One region of the Stenotrophomonas riyadhensis genome, then DNA from elsewhere that is predicted to be linked to it. Evidence: riboswitches for the same ligand, from Rfam matches in the RefSeq annotation. Region 1 holds a riboswitch; the other holds the start of a gene.
What was found. A riboswitch is a leader RNA that binds a small molecule or an ion and turns the genes downstream of it on or off. The one in region 1 is predicted to bind glycine.

Region 1 (7,714 bases):
GTCATCATGATCGCGGCCAGGCGGTCGCTGTACTTTTCGGCATTGAGGCGGATGTCCTCGACATCGACGTTGCCGTTGGCATCGGTCTTGGTGACCACCACCTTCATGCCGCACATCTGTGCCGAGGCCGGGTTGGTGCCGTGCGCCGAGTCCGGAATCAGGCAGATGTCGCGATGTTCCTCACCGCGCGAGCGGTGGAAGGCGCGGATCGCCAGCAGGCCGGCGTACTCGCCCTGCGCGCCGGAGTTCGGCTGCAGGCTGACCGCATCGTAGCCGGTGCACTCGACCAGCATCGCTTCCAGCGTATCGATCAGTTCCTTGTAGCCCAGCGCCTGGTCGGCCGGCACCAGCGGGTGGATCTGCGAGAACTCCGGCCAGGTCACCGGGATCATCTCGGCGGTGGCGTTGAGCTTCATGGTGCACGAGCCCAGCGGGATCATCGTGCGGTCCATCGCCAGGTCCTTGTCGGCCAGCGAACGCAGGTAGCGCAGCAGTTCGTGCTCGCTGTGGTGGGTGTTGAACACCGGGTGGGTCAGGAATGCGGACTGGCGCAGCAGGCCGGCCGGCAGGGCATCGGCGGTGCTGGCATCCAGCGCGTCGACATCCAGTGCGGCACCGAATACGGCAGCCACGGCAACGATGTCGGCGCGGGTGGTGGTCTCGTCCAGGCTGATGCCGACCGAGTCGCTGTCGATCGCGCGCAGGTTGTAGCCGGCGGCGCGGGCCTTGGCGTGGATCTCATCGGCGTGCACGCCAGTGACATGCAGGGTGTCGAAGAAGTCGCCACCAACCTGCACGCCGGCCTTGCGCAGCGCCGCAGCCAGGATCGAGGCCAGGCGATGGGTGCGGCGGGCGATGCGGGTCAGGCCTTCCGGGCCGTGGTAGACGGCATACATCGACGCCATCACTGCCAGCAGCACCTGCGCGGTACAGATGTTGGAGGTGGCCTTCTCGCGGCGGATGTGCTGCTCGCGGGTCTGCAGGGTCAGGCGGTAGGCCGGGTTGCCCTGGGCATCGACCGAGACGCCGATCAGGCGGCCCGGCATCGAGCGCTTGTAGGCGTCGCGGCAGGCCATGAAGGCCGCGTGCGGGCCACCGAAGCCGAACGGCACGCCGAAACGCTGGCTGTTGCCGACCACGATGTCCGCACCCCATTCGCCCGGGGCGGCCAGCAGGGTCAGCGCCAGCAGGTCGGTGGCCACGGCCACCAGGCCACCGCGTGCGTGCACGGCATCGACCAGCGCCTTGTAGTCGCCGACCTGGCCGAAGGTGTCCGGGTACTGCAGCAGCAGGCCGAAGGCTTCCGCTTCCAGCGCTTCGGCCGGAGTGCCGACGCGCAGCACGATGCCCATGGGCTCGGCGCGGGTGCGCAGCAGCTCCAGGGTCTGCGGGTGCACGGCGTCGTGCACGAAGAAGGTGTCCGACTTCGACTTGGCCGAACGCTTGGCCAGGGTCATCGCTTCAGCGGCGGCGGTGGCTTCGTCCAGCAGCGAGGCGTTGGCGATTTCCATGCCGGTGAGGTCGGCGCACAGGGTCTGGAAGTTGATCAGCGCTTCCATGCGGCCCTGCGAGATTTCCGCCTGGTACGGGGTGTAGGCGGTGTACCAGGCCGGATTTTCCAGGATGTTGCGCAGGATCACGTTCGGCGTGTGGGTACCGTAGTAGCCTTGGCCGATGAAGCTGCGCAGCACGGTGTTCTTGTCGGCGATCGCACGGATCTTCGCCAGTGCCTGCACTTCGGTCATCGACTCCGGCAGCGCCAGCGGCGCCGGCGACTTGATCTTGGCCGGCACGATGGCATCGGTCATCGCATCCAGCGACGCGTGGCCGACGACGTCGAGCATCTGCGCGATCTCGGCATCGTTGGGACCGATGTGGCGCTCGACGAACGCGGAATGATGCTCGAGCTCACGCAGGGAAGGGGTGTTCTGGGACATGGCGAAGGATCCGTCAGGAAAGGGCACACGCACGGGCACAAGCCGCCGGTTGGCGGTCTGCGGGGCGCCCCTCTGTCCTTTTGCCTGAGAGTTTGGAAGCGCGGCGAACCGCAGCTTCGTGCCCCTTCGGCGCCGGATCGAACCGGTCTCTCCAGAGTTGTGTTACGGGTGGTATCGGGCCTGAGCGATTACGGGCGTTGCGCCTTCGGCAGCGGTGTTCCGCTTCTCCCACCGTGTTGCCCGCCGATTATAGCCCGTTGCGGGCGCGCCGGCCGCCTTCGGACCTGGCCGCCGCGCCTGAATGGCCGATGGCCCGTCCGTGCGTTTTGTGCACTGCTGCATGGCATCAGGTGCAATCCCCACCTATGATGGGCGGATACCCGAATTCATCTGGCGCCGTCCCTGCTGCAGGGGGACCGGCGCCCGCCGTGCGTGCCGCGCATGGCCCTGCCGGACGCCTTCTCCATGACCGCCGCTGTTGCTCCTTCCACCCGCCGCATGGCCCTGCTGCTCGCCGGCCTGGCCATGTTCGGTCCGTTCTCGATCGACACCATCTTCCCGGCGTTCCCGCAGCTGGCCCAGCGCCTGGCGGTGGACGAGGTGGCAGTGCAGCAGACCATCAGCGTATACCTGCTGTTCTACGGCCTGATGAGCCTGGCGCACGGCCCGCTGTCCGATGCCTGGGGCCGCAAGCGGGTGATCCTTGGCGGCCTGGTGGTGTTCGTCGGCGCTTCGGTTGGCTGCGCGCTGTCCACCGACCTGACCACGCTGCTGGCGTTCCGCGCGCTGCAGGGACTGTCCGCGGGCGTCGGCATGATCGTCGGCCGCGCGGTGATCCGCGACCTGTACCACGGCCACGACGCGCAGCGACTGATGAGCCAGGTGTCGATGCTGTTCGGCATCGCACCGGCGATCGCACCGATCATCGGTGGCTGGATCCTGCTCAGCGGCGCCGGCTGGCCACTGATCTTCTGGTTCCTGGTGGTGTTCGCACTGGTCCTGCTGGCGGCGACCGCACGCTACCTGCCGGAAACCCATCCGGTGGAGGCACGGGTGCCGTTGTCGCCGCGCGTGCTGATGCGCGATTACGTGCGCATTGGTTTCAACCCGCGGTTCCTGCGCCTGGCGCTGGCCGGCAGCATCGGTTTCGGCGGCATCTTCCTGTACATCTCCTCGGCGCCGGTGTTCGTGATGCAGCACCTGCATCTGGGCGAGGGTGGTTTTGCCTGGCTGTTCATCCCCACCATCGGCGGCATGACCACCGGCTCGTTTCTGTCGGGGCGCATGGCCGGGCACACCACGCCCACCCGCCAGGTCGCCATCGGTTTCGTCCTGTGCGCGCTGTCGGTGCTGCTGAACGTCGGCTACGTGGCGCTGGCCCCGCAGTTCGTGCTGCCGTGGGCGGTGCTGCCGATCTTCCTGGGCGGCATGGGCATGGCGCTGATTTTCCCGATCCTGGCGCTGGCGGTGCTGGACATGTACCCGCACCAGCGCGGCCTGGCCTCGTCGCTGCAGGCCTTCGTGCAGCTGATGATCAGCACCGTGGTGGCCGGCGTGGTGTCGCCGCTGCTGAGCGCCAGCCCGCTGCGCCTGGCGTTGGGCCAGGCCGCCTTCTTCGGTGCTGGTTTCGTGTTCTGGTACTGGGAACACCAACGTGAACGCGCGGCGCAGGCAGTCTGCACGGGTCACTGAGCAGCGTGCAGGGGTAGGGCAGGCCGCGACGCCCGCAGCGCTTGCGACGGGAAACCACGGGACTAGGCTGGGCACTCCAGCCAGCCGGTGCACAGGTGCACGACAGCCAGCCAATCCGATGTCGTTGCATGAGGTTCCCCCATGGCTGCGCAGCAGACCTACCGCCTGTTCGAGGTGGCGCTGAAGGAGCGCCGCGTTCTCTCCCCTTCCCTGGACCGCATGGTGTTCACTGGTGCCGACGTGGCGCGGATGAAGACCGAAGGCCCGGACCAGCGGATCAAGGTGTTCTTCCCCTTGCCCGGCCAGGACCTGCCGCAGGTCCCCAGCGGCGAGGACTGGTACCCGCGCTACCGGGCGCTGCCGGATGATCAGCGCCCGCCGATGCGCACCTACACGATCCGCCAGCTACGCGCCGAGCAGGGCGAGGTCGACGTCGATTTCGTCATCCACGGCGTGACCGGGCCCGCTTCGCGCTGGGCCATGCATGCAAGGCCGGGAGACCGCGTGGTGCTGCTGGCCCCGGACGCCGACTGCGCCGAGAGCAGCGAGGGCTGGGAATGGAAGCCGCCGGCCGGCGTTGGCCAGGTGCTGCTGGTGGCTGACGAGACCGCGTTGCCGGCAGTGGCCGGGATTCTCGAGGAACTGGCGGCCATGGTGGATCCGCCGCGCACGCTGGCCCTGCTGGAGGTGGCGCAGGCCGGTGATGCGGTTCCCCTGAAGGCGCCGGCCACGGCCGAGCTGGTCTGGTTGCCGCGCGGGCAGGCGACGTACGGGCAGCCCCTGCTGCAGGCAGTGCAGGCGCGCTTGGCGGCGTCGTCGAGCGTGGCTGCCGACGATGCGCTGGAAGAGATCGACGTCGACGCGCAGATCCTCTGGGAGCAGGCCGATGCCAGTGTGGGCGGACCGCTGTATGCCTGGGTGGCAGGCGAGGCAGGGGCCGTGATGGCGATCCGCCGCCATCTGGTCCGCGACTGTGGGCTGGACCGCCGAGCGATCACCTTCATGGGCTACTGGAGGCACGGCAAAGTACTGGACTGAGGCGACGTGAAGCGGCGCTGCGGGCGGGGTGCGCTATCCTTGCGCCCCCCTCGCAGCGGTACCGCACCATGTCCACCAGCTCCAAGACCCGCCGCGACCAGCGCCGTCGCCAGGAAAAGCAGGCCGCCAACAAGGCCGCTGCCCAGGCCTCGCCGGTGGAGCCGCATGCCGAGCTGCGCGATGCGCAGCGCACCCTGCTGGCCGGTGTCGTGCGCCGTGATGGCGAATGGGTGCTGGGCATGGATGGCCGCATCGCCGGGCACAGTGACTCGGCCGCGCAGGTGCTGGCGCTGATCATGCAGGCCGGTGAACTGCACGAGCGCAACGGTACGCCGGTGCGCCTGATGTATTCCGATGCGCTGCGCGATGCCGCGCAGGCCGAAGCGAAAGAGAAGGGCCAGACCTTCGAAGAATTCAAGGCCGAACTGGTTGCCGCGATGGCGGCGAAGAAGGACAGCTGACAGGCATTTCGGTAGGGCCGGCCGCTGGCCGGCTGCCCGTTGGGTCTTCATCGCGTGGTTGCCGGCCAGCGGCCGGCACTACCGGAAAGGGGCGGATCCTCGCGGATCCGCCCCTTTTTTCATTTCGCCGCCGGTGCCGCGTTGGCCTGCCAGCCGCACATCTGGCCTTCGTTCTGCTGCTTCAGCCACTCGTTGACCGGGGTGAAGTACTCGATCATCGGGCCGGCATCGAGCTTGTCGGTGCCGGTCAACTCCTTCAGCGTGGCCTGCCACGGCTGGCTGGCGCCCTTGCTCAGCATCGCCCAGTACTTCTGGCCGGCTTCCTTGTTGCCGTAGAAGGTGCACTCATGCAACGGGCCCTTGTAGCCGGCCGCGTCGCACAGGCCCTTGTAGAACTGGAACTGCAGGATGCGCGCCAGGAAGTAACGCGTGTACGGGGTGTTGCCCGGCACGTGGTACTTCGCGCCCGGGTCGAAGAATTCTTCGCCACGGGTGCTGGCCGGTGCCACGCCCTGGTACTTTGCCTTCAGGTCCCACCACGCCTTGTTGTAGTTGTCGGCGGTGATCGAACCATCGAACACGCCCCAGCGCCAGCGGTCGATCATCAGCCCGAACGGCAGGAACGATACGCCCGACAGCGCCATGCGCATCTGGTTGTTGATGACTGCCTCGCGGCTCTCGGTCGGTGCATCGACCAGGCCGATCGAGCTGAGGTACTTGGGCGTCATCGCCAGCACGATGGTGTCGCCGATCGCTTCATGGAAGCCATCGTTGGCACCGCCCTGGAACAGCGGCGGCAGCGGGTTGTAGGCCAGGTCGTAATAGATGTGGCCCAGCTCGTGGTAGATGGTGGTGAAGTTCTCTTCGTTCGGCTTGATGCACATCTTGGTGCGCACGTCGCCTTCCATGTTCATGTCCCAGGCGCTGGCGTGGCAGACCACGTCGCGATCGTCGGGCTTGATGAACTGGGTCTTCTCCCAGTACGACTGCGGCAGCGACGGCATGCCCAACGACACGTAGAAGTCCTGCGCGCGCTCGGTCATCTGCTTGGCGGTACGCAGTTCGGCCTCGCGCTGCGCCTTGTACTGCGCGGCCACGTTGGCGTCCTTGCCGGCCTTGGCCAGCGCTGCGCTCAGGTTGGTCTGGTACTGCTTTTCCAGCGCTGCAGTGATGTCCAGGCTGCCGGCACCCGGGTACGGTTCCAGCTGGTCCCACAGGTTCGACCAGTCCTGCTGCCACATGTTGCCGAGCAGGTGTGCGGCGATCAGGCCGTTGCCCACTTCCGCCTTGTCCTTGCCATAGGTCTTGTCCAGCTTGCCGCGCGCATAGCAGTGCAGCTGCTCATACATCGGCTTGACCTGTTCCCACAGGCGGTCGGTTTCCGGGCCGATCTGCTCCGGCGGCATGTCGTAGCCGCTGCGCCACATCTGGCCGGCATCGGTGAAGCCCATGCCCTTGGCGCCTTCGTTCACCAGGCCGACGAACTTCTGGTAGTCGCCGCGCATGCTCTTGGTGGTGCTGTGCCAGCCCTGCCAGGCATCGAGCTGCTTGTCGTAGTCGCGGCTGCGCGCCAGCACCTGCTCCAGCTCGCCCAGCTGGCGGCAGGAGTTCGGATCGTTGGCGTCGGTGCAGTACTTGCCGGCACCGTAGCTGCCTTCCATGCGGGTGGCGATCTGGGTCAGCTCGGCCAGCTTGGCCGGGTCGCGCGGCGCCGGCATCGAGGACATCAGTTTCAGCAGGTGGATCGCGCGCTTGCTGTCCTCGCTCATCGGCTTGCCGTCGAACGTGGCGGCCTGTTCGATCCAGCTGTTGAGCTGGGTCAGCGAACGCTCGTTGGCCTTGGCCGCGATGCGTTCCGAATCACTGTTGATGTAGGTGGAGGACAGCCACTGCGCCGAGGTCATCTCCGGGTAGGCGGCCTTGAATTCGGCATTGATGCGGGCCACGAACTGGTCGGCGGTTTCGCCGGCCGGGGCGCTGCTGCTGGCGGTATCGGTGCCTGGGGCAGCTTCCTTCTTGCAGGCGGCCAGGGCCAGCGTGGCGGCGGCGATTGCCGAGGCCAGCAGGAGATGACGGTGTTTCACGGGCGGTCCTTGGGTGGTGAACGACGGCCGAAGGCTAGTGGGCAGTTGCTGCCACCGCAAGTGGCGGAAGTCGGCCGGGCGGCGCCCGGCACCCGCAGAGGCCAGAGCACAAGCAACAGCAAACGCCGAAGCAACCGCAAAAGCAGGGTATCCGTGGGATGGCGCGGCGGTGTGGGCTTGCAGGACACGCCGTAAACCCATCCATGGGGGCTCGATGGCGCCATCCATGGCGCCAGCGGTCCTGCAAGCCCACACCGCCCCACCTCTGACAGATCGCGGCGGCTGTTGGTGGGTGTCGACCTTGGTCGACACATCTGTCAGGTATCGACAAACAAGAATGGGGTCAGATCCGTTTTCCTCCGGAAAACGGATCTGACCCCACGGTCGTTCCAACAGATCGCGGAAAACTGTCGAAGGCGGGGCGGGTCCGGTGGCGGGAGTGTCCGCGGCATGGATGCCGCGGCCAAGCCCCCAGGGATGGGTTTACGGCGTCTCCCGCCAC
Region 2 (7,714 bases), 720 kb from region 1:
GGTTGAACGACAACGAGCGCGCGCGCGTCTGGGCGGCGGCTTCGCGTGGCGAGGCACGGGTCATCGTCGGCACCCGCTCGGCGGTGTTCACGCCCCTTCCCCAGGCCGGCCTGCTGATCGTCGACGAGGAACACGATGGCAGCTACAAGCAGCAGGACGGCATCCGTTACCACGCGCGCGATTTCGCCCTGGTCCGGGCCAAGGCGCTCGGCATTCCGGTGCTGCTCGGCAGTGCCACGCCCTCGCTGGAAACCCTGCACAACGCCTACGCCGGGCGCTACACCCACCTGCGCCTGAAGCAGCGTGCCGGCGATGCACGGCCACCGCGCGTGCGCATCCTCGATGTGCGCAAGCGGCCATTGCACGATGGCCTCTCGGCCGATGTGCTGGCCGGCATCGGCGAGCACCTGCAGCGGGGCCAGCAGGTGCTGGTGTTCAAGAACCGCCGTGGCTACGCACCAGTGCTGCTGTGCCACGACTGCGGCTGGACCGCGCCGTGCCAGCGCTGCGATGCGCCGATGACCGTGCATGGCGGCGGCCGTCGCCTGCAGTGCCATCACTGCGGCGCGCGGCAACCGGCGCCGCTGGCGTGCCCCGCGTGCGGGAGCCTGGCGCTGCAACCGCAGGGCATCGGCACCGAACGCCTGGAAGAGCACCTCACCGCCGCCTTCGCCGACTTTCCGGTGGTGCGCATCGATCGCGGCACCACCTCGCGCCGCGATGCACTGGAACAACAGCTCGCCAAGCTGGGTGACCAGCCCGGCATCCTGGTGGGCACACAGATCCTGGCCAAGGGCCACGACCTGCCCAAGCTGACCCTGGTGGTGGTGGTGGGCATCGACGAAGGTCTGTTCTCCGCCGACTTCCGCGCCAGCGAGAAACTGGCGCAGCAGCTGATCCAGGTCGCAGGACGCGCGGGACGTGCGCGTGATCCTGGCGAGGTCTGGCTGCAGACCCATCACCCCGGGCACCCGCTGCTGGAAACCCTGGTAAGCGGTGGCTACCACCCATTCGCCCAGGCCGAATTGAACCAGCGCCAGGCCGCCGGATTCCCGCCGTTCGCGCATCTGGCGCTGATGCGTGCCGAAGCGCAGCAGGTGGAGCATGCCAATGCATTCCTGCTGGCCGCGCGGCAACTGCTGGGGGAACAGAATGTGGTCGAGGCCTACGGGCCGATGCCGGCGCCGATGCCTCGGCGTGCCGGCTACCAGCGCACGCAGCTGCTGCTGTCTGCCCTGCAGCGGCCGCCGTTGCATGGGGTGCTTTCGCAATTGGTGCCGCAGCTGTACGCGCTGCCGGAAGCCCGCAAGGTGCGCTGGTCGCTGGATGTGGATCCGACGGATCTGTACTGAGGGGTCGGATCCCTTTTCGCAGAAAAGGGCTCTGACCCCGACCGCCACCGCTTACGTCAGCGGCGACATCACGCCGCGCTGGTAGGCCGGCCGCTCGCGCAGGCGCGCATACCAATCGGCCAGGTGCGGCAGTTCCGGGCGCTGGATCGGCAGTTCGAACCAGGCGTAGATCAGCGAGCCCAGCGGAATGTCACCCATCGCGAACGTCTCGCCCGACAGCCACGGCTGTCTGGCCAACGTGGCATCGGCCATCGCCAGGTAGTCACCGGCACGCACGATGGCGGCATTGATGCGCGCTTCGTCACGGTCGGCCGGGGCGGTGCGCATGATGCCCCAGATCAGGTCGGTGTACAGCGGCGCCATGCGCGAGGTGCTCCAGTCCATCCACTTCTCGGCCTGGGCGCGTTCCATCGGGTCTTCGGCGTACAGCGTGCCCAGCGCGTAGCGCGCACTCAGATAGCGCACGATGGCATTCGATTCCCACAGCGGCAGGCCATGGTCTTCGATCACCGGCACCAGGCTGTTGGGATTCATCGCCAGGTACTCCGGCGTCTGCGTGCCGCCGTGGCTGCCACCGACTTCGATGGATTCATACGGCAGGCCGATCTCCTCGGCGCACCACAGCACCTTGCGAACGTTGCTGGAATTGCGGCGGCCCCAGATCTTCAACATGCGGGTTTTCCTTGCTGGCAATGCGAGCGGCAACGATACGCCTGATCGGAGTGGAGATGTGCGTGCCGGATGCGGGATCTGGCATCTGGGGCTTGCCGGCCAGCGGCCGGCACTACCGGTTCTTTCTTGGCCAGCGGCCGGAACTACCTGTTCTTTTTTGGCAGCGCGCGGACGTAGGACGACTTGCCGTCCTTCTTCAGCTCGAACAGCCCGATCGCCGCCAGCAGGTCACTGAGCTTGCCGTAGCCGTAGTTGCGCGGGTCGAACGACGCCTGGTTGCCGATCTGGCTGCCGACCGGGCCGAGGTGCGACCAGCCATCCTCGCCCTCGGCCGCGGACACCGCGCGGCGCAGCATCTTCACCAGCCGCGTGTCGCTGCGCATTTCCGCACCACTCTTGCGCGGCCGCGCATCATCATTGGCGACAGGTTCGTTCGATGCCTGTTCGCTGGACGCCTGTTCGGTATCCGGCACGCTGGCATGGGTCTGGCCCAGCGCTTCCAGATAGGTGAACTTCGAGCAGGCGTTGACGAACGGCTCCGGGGTTTTCTTCTCGCCGAAGCCATACACCTTCACGCCATCGGTCAGCAGGCGCATCACCATCGGGGTGAAATCGGCATCGCTGGACACGATGGCGAAGCCATCGAGATTGCGCGCGTACAGCAGGTCCATGGCATCGATCACCATCGCCATGTCCGAGGCATTCTTGCCCTTGCTGTAGGCGAACTGCTGGATCGGGCGGATCGCATATTCGTGCAGCACGGCCTCCCAACCCTTCAACCGCGGGCTCTTCCAGTTGCCATAGGCGCGGCGCACGTTGGCCACGCCGTAGCGGGCGACTTCAGCCAGGACCTCGTCGATCTTCGAGGCCGGCGCATTGTCGGCGTCGATCAACAGGGCGATGCGCTTTTCCGGTTCGCTCATGGGCTCCTCACGGGCGGTTGCCTGAACCCGAGTATCGCCGATCCATGCGGGCGCTGACGTGACAGGGCGCCATCGTGCGAAGATGCCAGGCGCTTCCCCCAATGCCCCCACTGGAGTGAGTCGATGAGTCGCGAGCGCGTTCCCCACCTGGTTGTTGTCGGCGGCGGTTTTGCCGGCCTCTGGGCCACCCGTGCCCTGGCCCGCGAGCGCATACGCATCACCCTGGTCGACCGCCGCAACCACCATCTGTTCCAGCCGCTGCTGTACCAGGTGGCCACCGCCGGCCTGTCCGCGCCGGACATCGCCGCGCCGCTGCGCCACATCCTCGGCCACCAGCGCAATGTGGAAGTCCGCCTCGGCGAAGTGGTGACCATCGACAAGCAGGCCCGGCAGATCCGCATGGCCGATGGCAGCACGCTGGACTACGACAGCCTGCTGCTGGCTACCGGCGCCACCCACGCCTACTTCGGCAACGACCAATGGGCCGATGATGCGCCCGGGCTGAAGACGCTGGACGATGCCATCGCACTGCGCCGCAAGCTGCTGCTGGCGTTCGAACGCGCCGAGGCCGAGCCGGACCCGGCGAAGAAAGCGGCGTGGTTGAGCTTTGCCGTGGTCGGCGGCGGCCCCACCGGTGTTGAACTGGCCGGTACCTTGGCCGAAATCGCGCGGCATACGCTGCGCAACGAGTTCCGCCATATCGATCCGGCCAGCGCCAAGGTGCGGCTGGTCGAAGCCGGCCCGCGCGTGTTGTCTTCGTTCCCGGAAGTGCTTTCGCTGAAGGCACGGCGGCAACTGGAAAAACTGGGCGTGGAAGTATTGACCGGTACCCCGGTGAGCGACATCGACAGCCAGGGCTTCAAGCTCGGCGATCAGTTCGTGCCGGCCCGCACCGTGGTCTGGGCCGCCGGTGTGGCCGCTTCACCGCTGGCGCGCACCCTGGATGTGCCGCTGGACCGCGCCGGCCGCGTGCAGGTGCAGCCGGACCTCACCCTGCCTGGGCACCCCGAGCTGTTCGTGGCCGGTGACCTGGCCGCACTGAATCAAGCCAACGGCAAGCCGGTACCCGGCGTCGCGCCCGCCGCCAAGCAGATGGGCAAGTACGTGGCCGAGGTGATCCGCGCGCGCCTGGACGACAAGCCGGCACCAGGTCCCTTCAAGTACGCCGACTTCGGCAACCTGGCCACCATCGGCCGCATGGCCGCGATCGTGCACCTGGGCAGGCTGCAACTCTCGGGCGTCCTCGCCTGGTGGTTCTGGCTGGCCGCACACGTGTTCTTCCTGATCGGTTTCCGCAACCGCGTCGTGGTGCTGCTGAACTGGGCGGTGGCGTACTGGAGCTATCAGCGCAGCGCGCGCATCATCTTCGGTGATGACCAGGAAGACCGGCGACCGAGGCGCTAGGGCCGAAGACGGACACGGGTTCTCTGCCTGGGAGTAGATCCACGCCATGCGTGGATGAATGTCTGTGCAGGCCGCATGGAGCTCAGCCACGCATGGCGTGGCTCTACTGCCTCATCAGGCCGCCGGGCACTCGCCGTTTCGACCAAACCCGGCAGAGGTCTTCCTTTCTCGCAGTACCGGCAATTGAAAGCCAAGCTCTACCTGCGGCGCCCATCGCTCACTGCGCCTTTGGTTTCGGGTACCACAGCGCGTTGACGATGACCCAGCGCTGGTCGAAGCGCCCCATGTGGAAGTAGTCGACGAACCACGGCGTTTCCAGCCGTACCGAGGCCGCGTTGCCGGTCACGTCCAGCACCGTGCAGCGGCGGTCCCATTGATCCTTCGGGGTCTTCAGCGCGCCCTGCTTCGTCAACGAGACCAGCTCTTCCTTCGACATACGTCGCAGGCCCAAGCGTTCGTCGGGTGTATCGCCGAGGACCGCGCGCTTGGCCAGGTCCGGGTGCAGGGAGCGGGCGACGCGCTGCGGGTCGGCCGCCAGCTGGCCGTCGACGTAATCGTGGCAGGTGGCTTCGATGGCCGCGATCGTGGCCGGGTCGGCAGCGGGGCTCGTTGCTGCGGAGAGAGCGAACAGCAGGGCAATCGTGGACATCCGGGTCTCCAGCTCTGGGCGCGGGGCGATCATGGCATGGGCCAAGTGGCCCATCCACGCATGGCGTGGATCTACAGGACCGGCGCCTGCAACCAGGCCAGCTTGCGTTCGCGCGGCTGCTGCTTGAGCTGCCACTCGGCCCGCGAGGCGGCGGCCCGGTCCGGGTACTCGCGCACGGCCAGCACGCGCAGTGGCGGCCGTGCCCGGGTGTAGCGCGCGCCCTTGCCGGCCTGGTGGGCGGCGAAACGCGCCTCCACATCGGTGCTGATGCCGGCGTAGTAGCTGCCATCGCGGCATTCGAGCAGGTACAGGAACCACGGGCGGAGGGACGGGGCCATGCCCGGATTATGCCGTGCTGCACTGCAGCGGATATACTGGCGCCCGAATGCAGGAGAGAGGCGCCGCGCTGGCGCCCGCCGAAGGCGCAGGCTCCCATGATCGCTCAGGCCGGTGGGCTGGAATCCCACCAACCATGCATTCGACTCGCCGAGCTGGAGAGAGGTCACCGGGCACGCCCGGGACGATCCGCCGAAGGGGCACGCGGCCAACGCCGCTGAACTCTCAGGCAAAAGGACAGCGGGAGCGGCACCGGTCATCGTCATCCCGTCATTGCGCAGGCAGTGGCGGTAGTCGCGCATGGCCGGCCCCACCGCGCCCGGAGCCTGTCCCATGCTGCTGTCCATCATCTACCTGATCGCCATTTCCGCCGAAGCCATGACCGGCGCGCTGTCCGCCGGCCGTCGCCGCATGGACCTGTTCGGCGTGGTCATGATCGCCTGCGTCACCGCCCTCGGGGGCGGTTCGCTGCGCGACATCCTGCTCGGCCACTACCCGCTGGGCTGGGTGAAGCATCCCGAGTACCTGGGCTTCACCGTGTGCGCGGCGCTGATCGCCACCTGGGTGGCGCGCTGGATGCACCACTTCCGCCGCACCTTCCTGGTGCTCGATGGCCTGGGCCTGATCGCCTTCACCCTGATCGGCTGCTCGATCGCGCGCGAGGCCGGCCATGCCATGCCGATCGTGCTGATCGCCGGCATGCTGACCGGCGCCTTCGGCGGCGTGCTGCGCGACATTCTCTGCAACGAGGTGCCGCTGATCTTCCAGAAGGAGCTGTACGCGATCATCGCGCTGCTGACCGGCGCGGCCTACCTGTTGCTGCTGCACTGGGGCGTGGCCGACGCCACCGCGATCCTGTGCTGCCTCGGCGGCGGCTTCGCGCTGCGCCTGCTGGCGATCCACTACCGCTGGGAAATGCCGAAGTTCGTCTATCACGACGAAGTGCATTGATTGTTTGACGGTAGTGCCGGCCGCTGGCCGGCAACACGGCACACGCCCGCAGATTCCGGCAGGTTGCCGGCCAGCGGCCGGCACTACCGAATGCGTTGCATGACCATGGTCATGCGGCATTGGCCGGGGTGATTGGCTACCATTGTCACCCCGTCGCTGCCGCGACGGCATCCAGCCACGCCGCGCCCGCGGCCCCGCCAGACAACTCCCTCCCCGCTGCCCGTGGTGCCGTGAACGCGCCGACGGGCCCGCATGTCCCTGCGCGCGCAGGGCGCAGGATGCCCCATGTCTGTCGCCGAAAATTCCCGCTTCCGTCGTGCCCGCCTGTTATGGGCGGTGCTGGCCATCGCCCTCGTCGCCGTTCTGGCGTGGTGGCTGTGGCCCCGGAATGGTGCCGGCAGCAGCGACGATGCGCCGGGCAAGACGGTGCCGGTACGCGTGGCACGCGCCAGCGCCGAGCCGCTGGTGCTGCGCCTGAAGGCGGTCGGTACGGTCACCCCGCTGCACAGCGTGGTGGTACGCAGCCGCGTGGATGGCGAACTGCTGCGGCTGCATTTCCAGGAAGGCCAGCAGGTGAAGGCCGGCGATCTGCTGGCGCAGATCGACCCGCGCCCGTATGAGGTGAAGCTGGCACAGGCGCAGGGTACCCAGCAGCAGAATCTGGCCGAGCTGGAAAACGCCGAGCGCCAGCTGCAGCGCTACCGCGAACTGCAGAAGCAGAACTACGTGTCCGGGCAGGAACTGAGCGACCAGCAGAGCAAGGTGCGCCAGCTGCAGGGCCGCCGCCTCAGCGATCAGGCGTCTGTTGATGAAGCGCGCCTGCAGCTGCAGTACACCCGCATCACCGCGCCGGTCAGTGGCCGCGTCGGGCTGCGCCGTTTGGACGTGGGCAACCTGGTGCGCGCCAGCGATGCCGAAGGCCTGGTGACGCTGGCGCAGACCGCGCCGATCAGCGTGCTGTTCACGGTGCCCGAACCCGAGCTGCCTGCGCTGCTCGATGCCGTGCAGGCGCAACCGGCACTGGCGGTGGAAACCTGGGACCGCGAAGAACGCCGGCAGCTGGCCCGCGGCTCGCTGTCCAGCGTCGACAACCGCATCGATACCACCACCGGCACGTTGAAACTGCGTGCGCACTTCGACAACCACGATCTGGCGCTGTTCCCCAACCAGTTCGTCAACGTCCGCCTGCAGCTGGGCGAGCAGCCCGCGCTGCTGATTCCCGATGCCGCCGTGCAGTTCGGCAGCCAGGGCAACTACGTGCATATCGTCGACAAGGACAGCAAGGCACAGCGCCGCACCGTGGTGCTCGGTCCAGCCGATGATGGACGCGTGGCCGTGCGCTCCGGGCTGGCCGCAGGGGACAAGGTGGTGATCGAAGGCATCGACGGGCTGGAAGACGGCACGGCGGTGGAGATCATCACCGAGGA

Region 2: another riboswitch for glycine. It lies ahead of SriyCCGPB3_RS19125 (trimeric intracellular cation channel family protein); the one in region 1 lies ahead of gcvP (aminomethyl-transferring glycine dehydrogenase).

Annotation. Positions count from the first base shown of each region.
Region 1 covers NZ_CP155568.1:3,415,857-3,423,570, reverse strand. The annotation lists gene gcvP (aminomethyl-transferring glycine dehydrogenase) at 1-1,937, opposite strand, end outside; glycine riboswitch at 2,000-2,102, opposite strand; gene SriyCCGPB3_RS15975 (multidrug effflux MFS transporter) at 2,403-3,629, shown strand; gene SriyCCGPB3_RS15970 (siderophore-interacting protein) at 3,771-4,667, shown strand; gene SriyCCGPB3_RS15965 (hypothetical protein) at 4,736-5,128, shown strand; gene SriyCCGPB3_RS15960 (M2 family metallopeptidase) at 5,248-7,212, opposite strand.
Region 2 covers NZ_CP155568.1:4,137,897-4,145,610, forward strand. The annotation lists gene SriyCCGPB3_RS19095 (primosomal protein N') at 1-1,352, shown strand, start outside; gene SriyCCGPB3_RS19100 (glutathione S-transferase family protein) at 1,404-2,024, opposite strand; gene SriyCCGPB3_RS19105 (NYN domain-containing protein) at 2,168-2,947, opposite strand; gene SriyCCGPB3_RS19110 (NAD(P)/FAD-dependent oxidoreductase) at 3,071-4,351, shown strand; gene SriyCCGPB3_RS19115 (nuclear transport factor 2 family protein) at 4,569-5,000, opposite strand; gene SriyCCGPB3_RS19120 (GIY-YIG nuclease family protein) at 5,072-5,338, opposite strand; glycine riboswitch at 5,379-5,468, shown strand; glycine riboswitch at 5,482-5,585, shown strand; gene SriyCCGPB3_RS19125 (trimeric intracellular cation channel family protein) at 5,670-6,287, shown strand; gene SriyCCGPB3_RS19130 (MdtA/MuxA family multidrug efflux RND transporter periplasmic adaptor subunit) at 6,573-7,714, shown strand, end outside.